DNA from 2 places in the Candidatus Pelagibacter sp. HIMB1506 genome. Region 1 is predicted to be linked to the other one. Evidence: riboswitches for the same ligand, from Rfam matches in the RefSeq annotation. Region 1 holds a riboswitch; the other holds the start of a gene.
What was found. A riboswitch is a leader RNA that binds a small molecule or an ion and turns the genes downstream of it on or off. The one in region 1 is predicted to bind glycine.
Positions count from the first base shown of each region.

Region 2: it holds a riboswitch for glycine, as region 1 does, so the genes downstream of both, ACTTA8_RS07900 (malate synthase G) here and gcvT (glycine cleavage system aminomethyltransferase GcvT) in region 1, are expected to answer to the same signal.

Region 1 is NZ_JBNAIS010000001.1:879,517-887,731, forward strand. It holds gene gcvH (glycine cleavage system protein GcvH) at 1-330, opposite strand, end outside; gene gcvT (glycine cleavage system aminomethyltransferase GcvT) at 330-1,430, opposite strand; glycine riboswitch at 1,509-1,598, opposite strand; gene ACTTA8_RS04820 (DMT family transporter) at 1,630-2,502, opposite strand; gene ACTTA8_RS04825 (biotin-dependent carboxyltransferase family protein) at 2,502-3,443, opposite strand; gene ACTTA8_RS04830 (allophanate hydrolase subunit 1) at 3,433-4,110, opposite strand; gene ACTTA8_RS04835 (5-oxoprolinase subunit PxpA) at 4,139-4,912, shown strand; gene ACTTA8_RS04840 (tetratricopeptide repeat protein) at 4,912-5,403, shown strand; gene ACTTA8_RS04845 (YjbE family putative metal transport protein) at 5,487-6,098, shown strand; gene panB (3-methyl-2-oxobutanoate hydroxymethyltransferase) at 6,095-6,871, opposite strand; gene ACTTA8_RS04855 (VOC family protein) at 6,876-7,295, opposite strand; gene guaA (glutamine-hydrolyzing GMP synthase) at 7,317-8,215, opposite strand, start outside.
Region 2 is NZ_JBNAIS010000001.1:1,472,417-1,480,631, forward strand. It holds gene ACTTA8_RS07870 (c-type cytochrome) at 1-135, opposite strand, end outside; gene kdsB (3-deoxy-manno-octulosonate cytidylyltransferase) at 229-960, shown strand; gene ACTTA8_RS07880 (prephenate dehydratase domain-containing protein) at 960-1,796, shown strand; gene dnaX (DNA polymerase III subunit gamma/tau) at 1,935-3,584, shown strand; gene ACTTA8_RS07890 (YbaB/EbfC family nucleoid-associated protein) at 3,577-3,894, shown strand; gene recR (recombination mediator RecR) at 3,898-4,509, shown strand; gene ACTTA8_RS07900 (malate synthase G) at 4,484-6,658, opposite strand; glycine riboswitch at 6,738-6,825, opposite strand; gene ACTTA8_RS07905 (acetyl-CoA carboxylase carboxyltransferase subunit alpha) at 6,930-8,024, shown strand; gene secA (preprotein translocase subunit SecA) at 8,028-8,215, opposite strand, start outside.

The DNA of each region.
Region 1 (8,215 bases):
GCTGTCCATTTCTGAACTATCTTTTAATTTAAGTTTAAAAAACCAAGCTGATCCCTCAGGGTCTTCGTTAATCTTAGCAGGATCATCTACTATGGCTTGGTTGGTATCTACTACTTCACCACTTACTGGAGTATAAACATCACTTGCAGCTTTAGTTGACTCAACTACTCCTGCTGTTCCGTCTTTTTCAACGCTTGAACCTTTTTCAGGTAACTCAGCAAAAACAATATCTCCTAACATTTCTGTTGCATGTTTTGTAATTCCAATGGTAGCAACATCGCCTTCCACTGTAATCCACTCGTGCTCTTTTGAAAATTTAACCTCACTCATTAGTTTGCTCCTTTCACGTAACTTTTTTTATAAAATGGTAACCCACAAACACTTGCAGGATGTTTTTTTCCTCTTACTTCAAGTAAAATTTTTGTATCGACTTTAGAAAACTCTTTATCAATGTAGCCCATTGCTATTGGGCCATTTACACTCGGACCAAAGGTTCCACTGGTAATCTCGCCAATAAGTTTTTCTGACTCATCAAAGATTTTAGTTTTTTCTCTGGCAATCAATCTTCCTTCTGGCTTAATCCCAATTCTAATTTTAGAGGTACCTTCTTGTATTTCTCTCATAATTTTATCAGAACCAACAAATCCACCATTTGAAATTCTCTCTTTAGAAATCGCCCACTTTAAGTTTGCTTCAATTGGTGTTTTTTCAGTATCAAGTTCATGTCCATATAAGCACAATCCAGCCTCTAATCTCAAGGTATCTCTTGCCCCAAGTCCTATAAGTTGTGCTCCTTTTTCCATCAAATTCTGAGTAAATACCTCAGCTAAATCGTTATTAATAGATACTTCAAAACCATCTTCTCCTGTGTATCCAGATCTTGTTACAAAAACTTTCTGATCTTTATAATCAAACCAGTTCCCTGTCATAAAATTAAGTTTTTCAACACCCTCTATTATATTGTTTAAAATCTCAACTGACTTTGGACCCTGGATTGCAATTAATGCTCTTTGATCATCAAGAACCATTTCATATTTACTTTTAAGTAAATCTGATAAAATTTTAAAATCATTGTCTTTGCATGCTGCGTTTAAAATAATTAAATATCCTTTTTCAATTTTAGTGATTATCAAATCATCATGAATTCCTGCACTATCATTCATTAAAAAACTATATTTAGAACAGTTTTGTTTCAAATTTTTTAAATCAAGTGGAAAAATTTTTTCAAGATCAGCAGTTAAATCTTCTTCGCCATAAATAAATAATTGACCCATATGAGACACATCAAAAATACCTGCATTTGATCTTGTAAATTTATGTTCTTCAACAATTCCTTTGCTGTATTGTATGGGCATTTCATATCCAGCAAATTCTACAAATTTAGCTTGGTTATCTTGATGAAGTTTGTTTAAAGATGTTTTTTTTCCCATACTAACTCTGTCGTACCCATCTGTATTTTTGCCTGAGAGTTTTACTCCTTCGGCGAGAATTCAATCTCTTTCCAGAGTTAATATAATACGGTCCTTTTACCTGAGAGTTTCCTGGGCGGTTGCTCCTTCGGTGTCACAATGTTTGTGATCTCTCCCGTTAACAAATATTCTAATAAATACTGTTTAATGTCAAATGTTATTAGATCGCTTTTTTTTCTGATGTATATAAATTGTAAAATTGAAGTAAAACTGCAAAAATAACTATTGATCCTCCAATTATCACTATGAAAGGCGGTTGTTCATTTATAAACAACCACGCCCATAAAGGACCTAGTACTGCTTCTGTTAACATTATGATTCCAACCATTGCTGATGGTGTTCTTTGAGCTCCGATAGTAATAAATATAAAACCTAATCCTAATTGTAAAAACCCAGCTAAAAATCCTAAAAAGATATCGTTTGGAGATATCATTATTTTTTCTGACATTAGATAACCAATTAACAAAGCAAAAACTCCTGCAACAAATTGAGCAGGAACCATATCAACAGTTGGATATTTTCTTACAACTAAAATTAAAGTAGCAAATGATATTGGCATTATGAAAGCTGCAATATTTCCAGACATTTGACCTGGAGATAAAGAGCTTCCAACCATTAGAAGTATTCCTGAAATTGCAAGAATTATTGAAGTCAGAGTGATTGCTGAAATTTTTTCTTTTAAAAAAAAATAACCAAATATTGCTAGGAAGATTGTTTGTGTTTGAATAATAAAATTAGCATTAGCAACTGTTGTGTTATACATCGCAAATACATAGCCACTAAAACCGAGTGATAAAATAAATCCACCAAAGAAACCAGGAAATCCTAAATTATAAAAGGATCTAAATACTTGTTTTTTATAAGTTAAAACTAAGTACAAGCTAATTACAATAAGGAAAAATACTGTTCTCCAAAATAATATTTGCCAAAGAGTTGCCCCTTCAAATGACTTAACAATCAAACCTCCAAAACTAAGACTACACGCACCTAAGAAAATTAAAAAAGGCCCTGGAAATTTTCTAATAATATTCATTATATTTGATTGAGTAAGTTCTGAGTATCCATCTCATACAATTTAAATAAAGTTTCAGCATCAGATAAATTTATCTCTTTAAATTTGATTTTTGAGCCAGGTGATATTTGTACCAATCGATCATAATCAACACTAGCTACCACACCAATTTTTGGATATCCTCCAATAGTACCATGGTCTGAAAGCATAATAATTGGGTTTCCATCTGCTGGTACTTGGATGACTCCTTTTAACAACCCTTCTGATTTAATGTTGGTATTTACAATATTTTCAATTTTTGGACCTTCTAATCTCATTCCCATTCTATCTGAAAGTTTTGACACAGAAAATTCTTTTTCAAAAAATATCTTTTTTCCTTCATCAGAAAAATAATCAAAGTTTGGTCCTTTTATTACTCTAATATTTTCAACTTTAGAATTTATACAGTTAGTCTTTTTTTTACTTTGGTCTGAATTAATATTTAGGATATTTATTTTTTGACCGTTCTCTAATTTTTTTCCATTATTTGATCCAATATTTGCCTTGGTATTTATCGAACAACTATTCCATTGAAATTTTAAATCTAATTCTCCACCAACTGCTAAATATCCATAAATTGACTTATTTGTTGAGATTAGATTAATTTCATCTCCACTTTCAATTTGATAACTCTCATAACAATTACCATCAATTTCTGTACCACCTTTAATAATTTTAAAAATAACATCACCTGTAACTGCAATATTAATTTTATCTCCATAATATTTTATATGTGGTCCTTGGTATGCAAATTCTATAACTGGCGAATTTAATTTATTATCTACCAGCTTGTTAGCTAAACTATAATTTCTATTATCCATCGCTCCACTAAATGGAATTCCTATATGATATAAATTATTTCTTCCTTGGTCCTGAAAGGTTGTGTTTACTCCGGCTCTTATAATTTCGAAATTATTTGTCATTATAACTATTATATTTTTCAAGATTTATTTGTTTAAAAACTACTATATCGCCAGGATTTATTAAATTTGGCTCTAATTCTTTTGAATTATCAAAAACATCTACAGGTGTATTGCCAAGTATGTTCCATCCTCCAGGGCTTTCAAATGTATAAATATTTGCAAATTGTTCGGTTAAAGCAACTGATCCTTTTGGGACTTTTACTCTTGGTGTTTCTAATCTTGGCACTCTCATATTTTCATCCAAATCACCTAAAAATGGCATACCAGCAATAAATCCTGTCATATAACAAAAATATTCCTTACTAAAAAAATTTTCTAAAATTTTATCTCGACTGATATTTAATTTTTCTTCTAATCTTTTTATATCAAGAGAAAATTGATCATCACAACAAACAGGAATTTCAATTTTAGTGCTATTGTCATCTTCAGTTTCATTAACATTTAAATTTTCAATTAATTTTTTAACTTCTTTAAAGTTTGTTTTTCTAAGGTCGTAAGAAACTATTAATTTATTATAAGAAGGAGTAAGATTATTTATACTTTCAACATTCTCTTTTTTTAAAGCTTTAAAATATTTTATTACTTCAGAGTTAACTGATTTATTTACCTCTATACCAAAATCGCAATAAACAGCTGCGTCACCAAGATTTGATATATTTTTTATCATGGCATGTTATACTTCAACAATTAGAACTATGGAAATTAATATAAATTGTGATTTAGGTGAAAAATCAAAACACCATTCAAATAAATATGATCCAGATTTACTCGATATAGTAAATTCTGCTAACGTTGCATGTGGATTTCACGCCGGTGATGAAGAATCTATGAACCAAGTGGTTCAAATATCAAAAAAAAATGGTGTAAGCATTGGTGCTCATCCATCATTCAATGACCCAGAAAATTTTGGAAGACAAAGAATGGACCTTGCACCTGAAGAAGTTAGAAAATTAATTATTGATCAATATGAAATTTTACAAAAGATTGCTCAGGATCATGGAGAAAATGTTACTCATATAAAACCACATGGAGCATTAAATAATATGGCGTGTGAGGATATTGATCTAGCAACTACATTAGCAAAAGCGATCAATGAAATAAGTAGAGATTTGATTTATTTAGTACCTACTGGTTCTAAAATGGAACAATCAGCTAAAAAATTAGATATGAAAATTGCCTGTGAAATTTTTGCAGATAGAACCTATGAAGATGATGGAAATTTAGTTTCTAGAAAAAAATCACATGCATTAATTACTGACCCTGAAGAAGCTAAAAAACATGTATTGAGTATGGTAAAAAATCAGGCACTGAATTGTCACAGTGGAAAGCAAATACCTTGTGAAATCGACTCTGTGTGCATACATGGAGATAATGATAGTTCGCTTGCAACAGCAAAGTCAATTAAAGAAAATTTAATTGAAAATGGACTAAACTTAAAACCTTTAAGCCAAATGGAGAAATTTTTATAATGATTAAAAAAATATTTATTACTTTGATATTTGTTTTATTTGCTTCCAATGCAATGTCAGCAGGTAGCAGTTCTGACTCAACACCTAAGAAAGTAAAATCAGATTACGATAAAGCAGTTACTCATGTTAAAGCTGCAAAAAAATATGAAAAAAAAGGCAAATTAGAAAAAGCTAAAAAGAGATATGAAAAAGCTCAAAAACTTCTTCTAAAATCAAACGATAAAAAACCAATTCAAGCGGATACACTTAACTATCTTGGTTTTACAACAAGAAAACTTGGTGATTTTGAAAATGGAGAAAAATATTATCTTCAAGGCCTAGCAATCAAACCAGACCATATTGGAATAAACGAGTATCTAGGTGAATTATATGTTGCTACAAATAGAATGGATTTAGCTAAAGAAAGACTTAAAGTATTGGAAGCTTGTAACTGTGAAGAATACAACGAGTTAAAAGAAATAATAGAAGGAACAAAGAAATCTAAATACTAATTTATTAGGCGGTCAAATGTTTTGACCGCTTTTTTTTATTCTTTGATTGCAATCTTGTTAAATTGAAATAATAATTAGACATCTTGATTGAAGAGCTCATAATCCTAACCCAAATTATTTTTATCACTATTATCTTAACAGCAGATAATGCTGTGATAGTTGGTTCTATTGCATCAAATTTTGTACCCAAAAATAGAAAACAAATTATTTTATGGGGTGTAATTGGAGCGTTTGTTTTTAAAATCTTTTTTGCAATCTTTGCTACTTTTTTATTTGAATTTTATTTTATAAAAATTTTAGGTGGATTATTGCTGGTATGGATAGTTAATGACTTAAGAAAAGATCTTGTTGATATAAAAAATATAAAACCTTCAGTTAAAAAAACAAAACAACCATCGTACATAAATAGTATAGGTAAAGTGCTATTTGCTGATCTGATGATTAGTTTTGACAATGTTATAGGTGTTGTTGCTGCAGCTCAAGGATATTTTGGCTATATGATTTTTGGTCTTGTCCTATCGGTCGTTCTTACTGGTGCATTAGCTACTTATATGGCTAATTATATTCAAAAACATATTTGGATAGCTTACATTGGTTTAATATTTATTTTAGTTGTTGGCTTACAATTAATTATAGGTGGTTTAGTAGATCTTGAGATACTGAATATTAACGAGGAGTTTAAAAAATATTTTTAATTAAAAGAGTATTTTTTAGAGGGGAATTTTCTTTTTTTAACCTCAGTTGCATACTTAGAGACTGCTTTTGATATTTCTGTTTTTATATTTGTATATTTCTTAACAAATCTAAATTTGATTGGATTTAAACCTATTAAATCATCAAATACCAAAATCTGACCATCGCAATTATTAGATGCACCTATCCCAATTGTTGGAACACTAACACTTTTAGTTACTTGTTTTGCCAATGATGTTTGAACACACTCTAAAACCATACAAAATGAACCTGCTTCTTCAAGTAACTTTGCGTCTCTCATAATATTTTCTTTTTCACTTTGTTTCTTACCTTTAAATTTAAATGTTTTATCTGACTGAGGTAAAACTCCTATATGGCCCATTACAGGAATATTATTGTTAACTAAGATTTTAATAGTATTTATAATTTTCTTTCCTCCCTCTAATTTGACCCCATCACATTTACTTTTTTTCATAATTAATTTTGCATTTTTCAATGCCTCTTTAGGATTTCGATAAGTGTTATGAGGCATGTCGACAATCATTAAACTTTTTTTAATACCCATACGAACACTTTTGGAGTGTTCAATCATAGTATTTAAAGTTACTTCTCTAGTAGACTTATAATTATATAAAACTGATCCAAGTGAATCCCCTACTAAAATTAGATCACAATAATTGTCTAAGACTGATGCAATATTTTTAGAATATGCAGTTAAAGTTACTAATTTAGTTTTATTTTTTTTCTTTATAAAATCTGAAATCTTTTTGTTCATCGACCTACCAAGAGCCGGTATTTTCCATTGAAGCCCATGGCTCTTTAGGCTCTAAATTTCCTTCTTGAAGTATTTCTATTGAAATTTTATCAGGCGATCTAACAAATGCCATATGACCATCTCTTGGTGGTCTATTTATAGTGTAACCCATGTCTATTAGCCTTTGACATGTTTCATAAATATTATCTACTCTGTATGCAAGATGGCCAAAATTTCTAGAACCCTCACCAAGTTCATCACCATCCCAATTGTAAGTTAACTCAATTTCTGCCTTTTCATCGTTAGGAGCTGCAAGAAAAATTAAAGTAAATCTTCCTTTTTCATTTTCCATTCTTCTTGTTTCTTTTAAACCAAGGCCTTCACAGAAAAATCTTAAAGATTCATCTACGTCTTTAATTCTGATCATTGTATGTAAATATTTCATAAGATGTTTTTATAATTAAAATTACTCTAATTCAATAGTACTTGGGGGCTTAGAAGTAATATCATACACAACTCTATTAATTCCTCTTATGCTATTGACAATTTTGTTGGAAATAGTTTGCATAAACGATTTTTTAAATTCATAAAAATCTGCAGTCATTCCATCTTCAGAGGTAATTGCTCTTAGTAAACATAAATATTCATATGTTCGGTTATCACCCATAACTCCAACTGTTTTTACTGGAAGTAATGCTGCATATGCTTGCCAAATTTTATGGTAAAGCCCATGATCTCTTAAAGCTTGTATAAAATAATGATCAGCTTCTTTTAAAATTTTAATCTTTTCATTAGTAATAATACCTGGCATTCTAATTGCTAAACCAGGACCAGGAAACGGATGTCGTGAAATTATTTCATGACTTAAATTTAACTCTAAACCTAATTTTCTTACCTCATCTTTAAATAGAAATTTTAATGGCTCTACTAACTTTAAGTTCATTTTTTTTGGTAAACCACCCACATTATGATGTGATTTTATTTTGGAAGTTTGACTTCCAGTAACAGACTTACTTTCAATTAAATCTGGGTACAAAGTTCCTTGTGCCAAAAATTTTACATTTTTTATTTTCTTTGCATATCTCTCAAATATTTTAATGAATAGATTTCCTATTATTTTTCTTTTTCTCTCTGGATCAGATACATTTTTTAATTTACTTAAGAATTCCTTTTCAGCATTCACATAGATTAAATTCATTTTTAGTCGTTTTTTAAAAGTTTTAACAACCTGAAATTCTTCATTTTTTCTAAGCAATCCGGTGTTTACAAAAATACAATATAGTTTTTTACCTATTGCTTTATTCAATAATTGAGCAACCACACTACTATCTACTCCACCTGATAACGCACAAATAACTTTATTAT
Region 2 (8,215 bases), 590 kb from region 1:
AACTTCCACCGTGTAACCTGGAGTTTCTGGTTTTTCTACATGAAAAATTACATCAGATAATTTTCCTATACCAATAACAAGGAGTGCTACCATTAGAACTGCAGCTACAATTTTGTTAATTTCAAAAGAATCCATTTTTATAAATTTAATTTTGAACGTATAACATGATAAATTAAAATTTGACTAAAATTTAATGTACAAATTTGCCTCTATTTTAATTAGTGATTGATGAAAACTCTTATAATAATACCCTCTAGATTATCCGCAACTAGGCTTCCAGGAAAACCATTATTAAAAATCAATGATATTTCAATTATTTCACATGTATTTAATAGGGCAAAAGAAGCAAATATTGGAGAGGTAATTGTTGCTGCAGAGGACCAAGAGATTGTCGATGATGTAAAAAATAATGGAGGAAATGCGATTTTAACAAGCAATAAACATAAAACTGGTACAGACCGAATATATGAAGCTTATCAAAAACTTAACTTAGATAATGTTGATTTTATAATGAATCTTCAGGGTGATGAACCAGCAATAAATATTCAGGATATTGTAAATCTGAACCAAATGATGATAAATCATAAAGCAAAAATAGGAACTCTGGCTGCTAAAGTTGAAGATAAATTAGATTTAACAAACGAAAATATAGTTAAAGTTATTACTGAAAATAATTTAGAAGATGACCCGTTTTCTAAAGCAAAAATATTTTTAAGGAAATCTGAAGATACCTCAAATATTTATCACCATATTGGAATTTACTGTTATTCATCACAAATTCTTAAAAACTTTGTTGAATTACCACAATCAAAAAATGAAATTGAAAATAAATTAGAACAACTTCGAGCTCTAGACAATAATATCAAAATAAATGTTGCTCTAGCAAGCAAAGCCCCTATAGGAGTTGATACAGAGGAAGATTATCTAGCCTTGAAAAAAATTATGGAATATAAGTCCTGATGGGTAAAATATATTTTCAAGGAACATTTGGAGCTTATTCTCATTTAGCAGCATTATCAATCGACCCTGATGCTGAAATTTTACCTTGTAAAACTTTTGATGATTGTTTTAATAAAGCTTCAGAAGAATCTGATTGTAGAATAATAATTCCAGAGTCTAATAGAATTACAGGAAATATAGGAATTGAATATTTGATCTTTAAACACAGGTTGAATATTTACCAAGAGCACTTTCAAAAAATTGAACATAATTTATTAGGCCAACAGGGAGCTAAACTGTCTGATATAAAAGAAGTTTATTCTCATGCACAGGGTTTGTCGCAATGTTCAAATTTCATAAAAGAAAATAATATTGCTGAACATATTAGAGCCGACACAGCTGGGTCAGCTGAGATGATTTCTAAAACAAAAGACAAAAAACAAGCGGCAATAGCATCATCTCTAAGTGCTGAAATTTATAATCTTGATGTAATTAAAAAAAATATAGAAAACGAGAGTGGAAATTTAACTCGATTTCTTGTTATGGGAAAAAATATATCTCAACCTGAATTTGGAAATAAAAAATATATAACTTCATTTTTATTTAAACTAAAAAGTAAACCTGCAGCTCTTTATCAATCTCTTGGAGGATTTGCTATCAATGGAGTAAATCTTACTAAGCTTCAAAGTTATCCTGAAAAAAATTCTTTCGATTCTTATTTTTTCTTATGTGATTTAGATGGACATATTGAAGATCCAAAGGTTCAAAAATCTCTTGAGGAACTAGGCTTACATTGTGAGGATTTTCACGTCCTGGGTGTTTTTGAAGCCGATAGTTTGAGACAAAAAAAACAATAATCTTTTCTTGTAGATTAGAAATTTTAACTGCTATAATAGATTTGGAGGCTAGAGGTGGATGCTGCTTGAACCCGACCAGATCTTAACGGAAGCAGTCGTAGAGACAGTTATTCAGGTTCTAGTCTCCTTAAAAAATTTATGAATAACAATTCAAAAGTACTAGCTCTTAAATATAGACCTCAAATATTTGATGATCTTATTGGTCAAGAAGTTGTTGCTGAAACAATTATAAATTCAATAAAAGCTGACAAAGTACCTAATGCATATTTGTTTACTGGAATTAGAGGGATTGGAAAAACTACAACCGCAAGAATTGTAGCAAAAGCTCTTAATTGTAAAAATGGTATCGATGAATTATGTAAAGATAATTTCTGTGAGAATTGTGAGTCTATAATTAGTTCAAGCCATATTGATGTAATGGAAATAGATGCAGCCAGTCACACCGGAATTGATAACATACGTGAGCTTATAGAATTTTCAAGATATGCTCCAACATCAGCAAAATATAAAATTTTTATAATTGACGAAGTGCATATGTTGAGCAAACAAGCTTTTGCTGGTTTATTAAAAACATTAGAAGAGCCCCCCTCATACTTAAAATTTATATTTGCAACAACAGATATTAAAAAAATTCCTGTAACGATAGTATCCAGATGCCAAAGGTTTGATTTATCAAGAATCAAATCATCAGAATTATTAGAATTTATAAAAAAAATTAAAGATAAAGAAAACGGGAAAGTTACTGATGACGCTCTAAAATTAATTGTAAAAATATCTGAAGGCTCAGTAAGAGATGCATTATCTCTATTAGATAGAGCATTATTGAGTTTAGATAATGATAAAGAACTAGATTTAAATTCTGCTCAGAAGATTTTTGGTTATTTTGATAAATCACAATTAATTGATTTATTTGAATTAATATTGAGAGGAGAAGAAGAAAAGGTAATAAAAATTTACAGAAAAATATATGATCAAGGAGTTGAACCAAAAATATTTTTAAATGATTTTTTAGAGCTGTTATACTACTTTAAAAATATAAATTCTCTAACTTTAGAAAGCACAAATTTTTCTCTTAATGATGAAGAATTTAATAAAATAAAAAACATTTCTAATCAAATCCAACCAGAAGTATTAATTTTATTTTGGCAATTTTCTATCAAGTCGTTAGAAGAATTAGATATTGTATCAAATCAAAATTTATCAATTGAGATGTTTTTGATTAGATTAATGCACTTAAGTTCTGTAAAACAAACTAAAGAAATAGACACTAGACCTACAGAAGAAAATTCAACTAGCAAAATTGAAATAAAAACAGAGGCTAAAATTATTGATCAAATAAAAAATATTTCTCAAGAAGAAAAAAAGAATCCTGAAATACAAACTGAAGTTAAAGCAGAAATTAAAACTCAAATTAATTCTTTTGATGAATTAATTGCTACTTGCACAAGTAAAAGAGAATTAAAACTTAAATTTGAATTAGAGAAAAATGTCAATTTGGTCAAATTTGAAAAAAATAGGATTGAGATTTCATTTAATGACAGCCTAGATAAAGATTTTGTAAAAGATCTTTCCACAAAGCTTTTTGAATGGACAAAAGAAAGATGGATTATCACACTTAGTAAATCAAAAGGAGATCTTTCAATTAGAGAAAAGAAAGAAAATGAAAAAAAAATATTAATTGAAAAAGCTAAACAAACTGAAATTTATAAAAACTTTATGGAAAATTTTCCTGATGCAGAACTGGTAGATGTTAAATCGATAATTAAGGAGGATAAAAATAATGACTGATTTTAATAAAATATTAGACAAAGCAAAAGAACTTGAAGCAAAAATGAAAGAGAGTCAGCAAAAAATTAAAGAGATTAGAGTAGAGGGTATTTCTGGCTCAAATTCAGCAAAAATCGTCTTGGATGGAGAAGGTGAAATGCAATCAATTAAACTATCAGATGAAATAATGAAAGAAGACAAATCAATAATAGAAGATTTAATTGTAGCTGCACATAATAACGCCAAATCACAATTAAAGTCGAAAACATCAGAAGAGATATCAAAAGCTACAGGTGGATTTGGAATACCTGGTTTTAAGTGGCCACTATAGCAGATGCAAAATATTAACGAGATTGAGGAATTAATAAAATTAATTTCAAAGCTTCCAGGTTTAGGACCAAAATCTGCAAAAAGAATTGTTTTAAAACTTATTAATAACCGCGATGAATTAGTAAAACCAATGGCAAATACATTGGCTCAAGTTTATAAAAATGTAACTAGATGTAATTCTTGTGGTTCACTTAAATCAATTTCAACTGGATGTATAAATTGTGAAACTACAAGAAATAAATATTCAAAGATTTGTGTTGTGGAAGATATTGCTGACCAATGGTCGATTGAAAATTCAAATATTTATCAAGGGTATTTTCATATTCTGGGAGGCACCATTTCATCAGTAGGTCAAAGAAAAGAAGATTTACTTGTAAACGCGTTGGTTGAGAGAGTTAATCGAGATAAAATTGAAGAAGTTATATTGGCCACAAGTGCAACTGTTGAAGGTCAAACTACTGCTTATTACATTCAAGATAGTCTAAAAAATTCTAATGTAAAAATTACAAAACTTGCACAAGGGTTACCTGTTGGTGGTGAAATTGAAAGTTTAGACGACGGGACTTTATTTTCTGCTTTTAAAAATCGGTCTAACTTAGTTTCTGATTCAGATTAGACTTTTTAGTAAGTCTATTTAAATGCAGCAAAGGTTCAGTATAACCAGATGGTTGTTCTTTTCCTTTAAACACCAAATCACAAGCAGTTTGAAATGCAATTGAATTTTCAAAGTTATCACTCATTCTTACGTAATTAGAGTTATTTTTATTTTGATCATCTACAATTTTAGCCATGTCTTTAAGAATTTCTACAACTTGAATTTTTGTTGTAATTCCGTGATGTATCCAATTTGCAATATGTTGAGATGAAATTCTAAGTGTAGCTCTATCTTCCATCAAACCCACGTTATTTATATCTGGTACTTTGGAGCACCCAACTCCTTGGTCGATCCATCTGACCACATAACCTAATAAAGTTTGAGCTGAGTTAGAAATTTCTTTATTAATTTCATCCACAGACCAATTTGGTCTATCAGCAGTAGGTATTGTTAAAAGATCATCAAGCTTTGCTTCTTCTCTATTTTTAATTTTTTGTTGTTCATCAAAAATATTTATTTCATGATAATGTAGCGAATGCAAAGCCGCAGCAGTTGGAGATGGAACCCATGCACAATTTGCACCTGCTTTTAAATGTCCAGTTTTTTGCTCCATCATATCTTTCATTTTATCAGGCATTGCCCACATTCCTTTTCCAATTTGAGCTTTTCCAGAAAATCCACATTTTAAACCAATATCAACATTGTTATTTTCATAGGCTGTAATCCATTTTGAAGTTTTCATGTCACCTTTTTTAATCATCGGACCAGCTTCCATAGAGGTGTGCATTTCATCACCAGTTCTGTCTAGAAAACCTGTATTTATAAAGAAAACTCTATTTTTTAACGATCTAATGCACTCTTTTAAATTAGCTGAAGTTCTTCTTTCTTCATCCATTATTCCAATCTTGCAGGTGTATTTTGGCAAACCTAAAACTTCTTCAACTTTTGAGAAAAGCAAATCAGTAAATGTAGTTTCATCTGGTCCATGCATTTTTGGTTTCACAATATAAATAGAACCAGTTCTTGAATTGGTTTTTTTCTTAATATCATGAAGGGCAGCGGCTGTAGTAATGAATGCATCCATTATTCCTTCTGGAACTTCACTACCATCTTTTAAAATTATTGATGGATTAGTCATTAAGTGACCAACATTTCTAACTAGCAGTAAACTTCTTCCATGAAGCTTTAAACCTTTTCCATCTTTTGAAATATAGCTTCTATTAGGATTAAGTTTTCTTTCAAATAATTTTCCTTCTTTTTCAAACTTTGATTTTAGATCACCTTTCATTAGACCTAGCCAATTTCTGTAACAAACAATTTTATCTTCTGCATCTACAGCAGCTACACTATCTTCGTTATCGCATATAGTTGACACCGCAGATTCTAAAATTATGTCACTAATCCCAGCATGATCTTGTTGAGCCGCAAAAGCTCTTGAATCTTTTAAAATTTCTATATGTAAATTGTTATTTTTTAAAATTATAGCAGACGGGTTGTCAGCTTCACCCCTATGACCAATAAACTTATTCTCATCTACCAAATCATATATATCAGCACCTTTTAAAGCTTTAAATTTTCCATACTTAACCGCAAAACTTGTAATTTTTTGCCAACTCAATCCTGCTAATGGAAAATATTTATCTAAAAAATCTCTTCCATATTTTATTACCATCTCACCTCTCAACGGGTCGTATCTTTCAGATACGCTATCTTCTGATTGTTCAATTACATCTGTTCCATACAGACTATCGTATAAGCTCATCCATCTAGCATTAGCTGCATTTAATGCGTATCTCGCATTCATGACTGGTACAACAAGTTGAGGCCCAGCAATACTTGTTATTTCCTCATCAACATTTTGGGTTGATATTTCAAAATCGTCACCTTCTTCTTTCAAATAACCAATTTCTGTTAGAAATTTTTTATAATCTGACAAATTAAATTCATTTCCCTTATTTTTTATATGCCAATTGTCTATTTGTTTTTGTAAGTCTTCTCTAAATTTTATTAATTCTTTATTTTTAGGTGCTAATTCATTGACTGTTTTCTCGAACCCTGACCAAAAATTATCAACAGATAGATCTGTTTCTTTTAATAGCTCGTCGCTAATAAATTGAGAAAGTTTTTCAGATACTTTTAAAGTATTTATATTTATATATTTTTCTTGCATATCACCTAAATTACCCCATCTGTATTTTTGCCTGAGAGTTTTGCTCCTTCGGCGGAATTAATTCTCTTTCCAGAGTGTTATGCAACTATCGGTCCTTTTTACCTGAGAGTTTCCGGGGTGGTTGCTCCTTCGGTGCTAAATCTATTAGTCTCTCCCGATAGCAAAATATGTATCTTCTTCTAGAAAAGAGTCAATTAATAACAATTACACTTTAAATTAAATATCATTTTATTGCCTTTTTTATGAATTAACCATCCGCTATAACCTTATTATGAAAAATTATCTTAATTTTGAAACTGAGATTAAAGATTTAGAGACAGAATTGGAAAAATTAAAAGATCCCTACAATCAAGAGGGATTATCAGAAGTGGATACCCAAAAAATTTCAAAAACACAAGTTGAGTTAGATCAAAAATTAAATGATATATATTCAAACCTAGATCCGTGGCAAACCACCATGGTTGCAAGACATGAAGACAGACCAAAGTCTAAATTTTTCATAGATAATTTATTCGAAGATTTTATTTCTCTATCTGGAGATCGTTATTATGGTGAAGATAAATCTGTACTTACTGGTTTTGCAAAATTTAATGGTCAGTCAGTTTTAGTTATCGGTCAAGAAAAGGGTGAAGATTTGGATAGCAGAATTCAAAGAAATTTTGGGATGATGCGACCTGAGGGTTATAGAAAAACTATTCGTTTAATGAATTTAGCAAATAAATTTAAAATTCCAATTATCTCTTTTATAGACACGCCAGGCGCTTATCCTGGTGTTGGTGCAGAGGAAAGAGGTCAAGCTGAGGCAATAGCAAAATCAATTGAATGTTGCATGGAACTAAAGGTTCCAACTATTGCAATAATTATAGGTGAAGGTGGATCAGGTGGTGCGATTGCATTAGCATCGTCTAACAAAGTTATCATGCTAGAAAATGCTATTTATTCAGTTATATCTCCTGAAGGCTGTGCAACTATATTATGGAGAGATCCAAAAAAAATGCTTGATGCAGCAAAAGCAATGAAGCTTTCCGCAAAAGATTTATTAAAATTAAAAGTTATTGATGAAATAATCCCAGAACCTTTAGGTGGTGCTCACAGGGATAGAGACCTGATGCTTGATAACGTTAGAAAATCTATTTCTACAAATTTAGATCAATACAAAGAAATGACGTCAGAAGATATAATGAATGAAAGAAAAAATAAATTTTTAAAAATTGGAAGAAATGATGGTTTTATGAGCAATGTAGAAGATTTAAGTAATTTGACCATTAAGAAAAATAGTTTTGATAACATTTTCAAATCAAAAAAATTATTATTTGGTATTGGTGTAGGTTTATTATTTTTAGCTTCTTTATTTTTTCTTTTTTAAGAATTACAAAGCTCCATGGCAATGTTTAAACTTCTTGCCTGATCCACAGAAGCAAGGTTCATTTCTTCCCATTTTTTTGGCTTGTGGTTTTGGATTTACTCTTTCCTCATTGGAAGATCTTTCTTCTGTTATAACTTTTAAATTCATTAAAATTGTAACGTAGTCTAATTTTAGTTTTTCTAATAAATTTG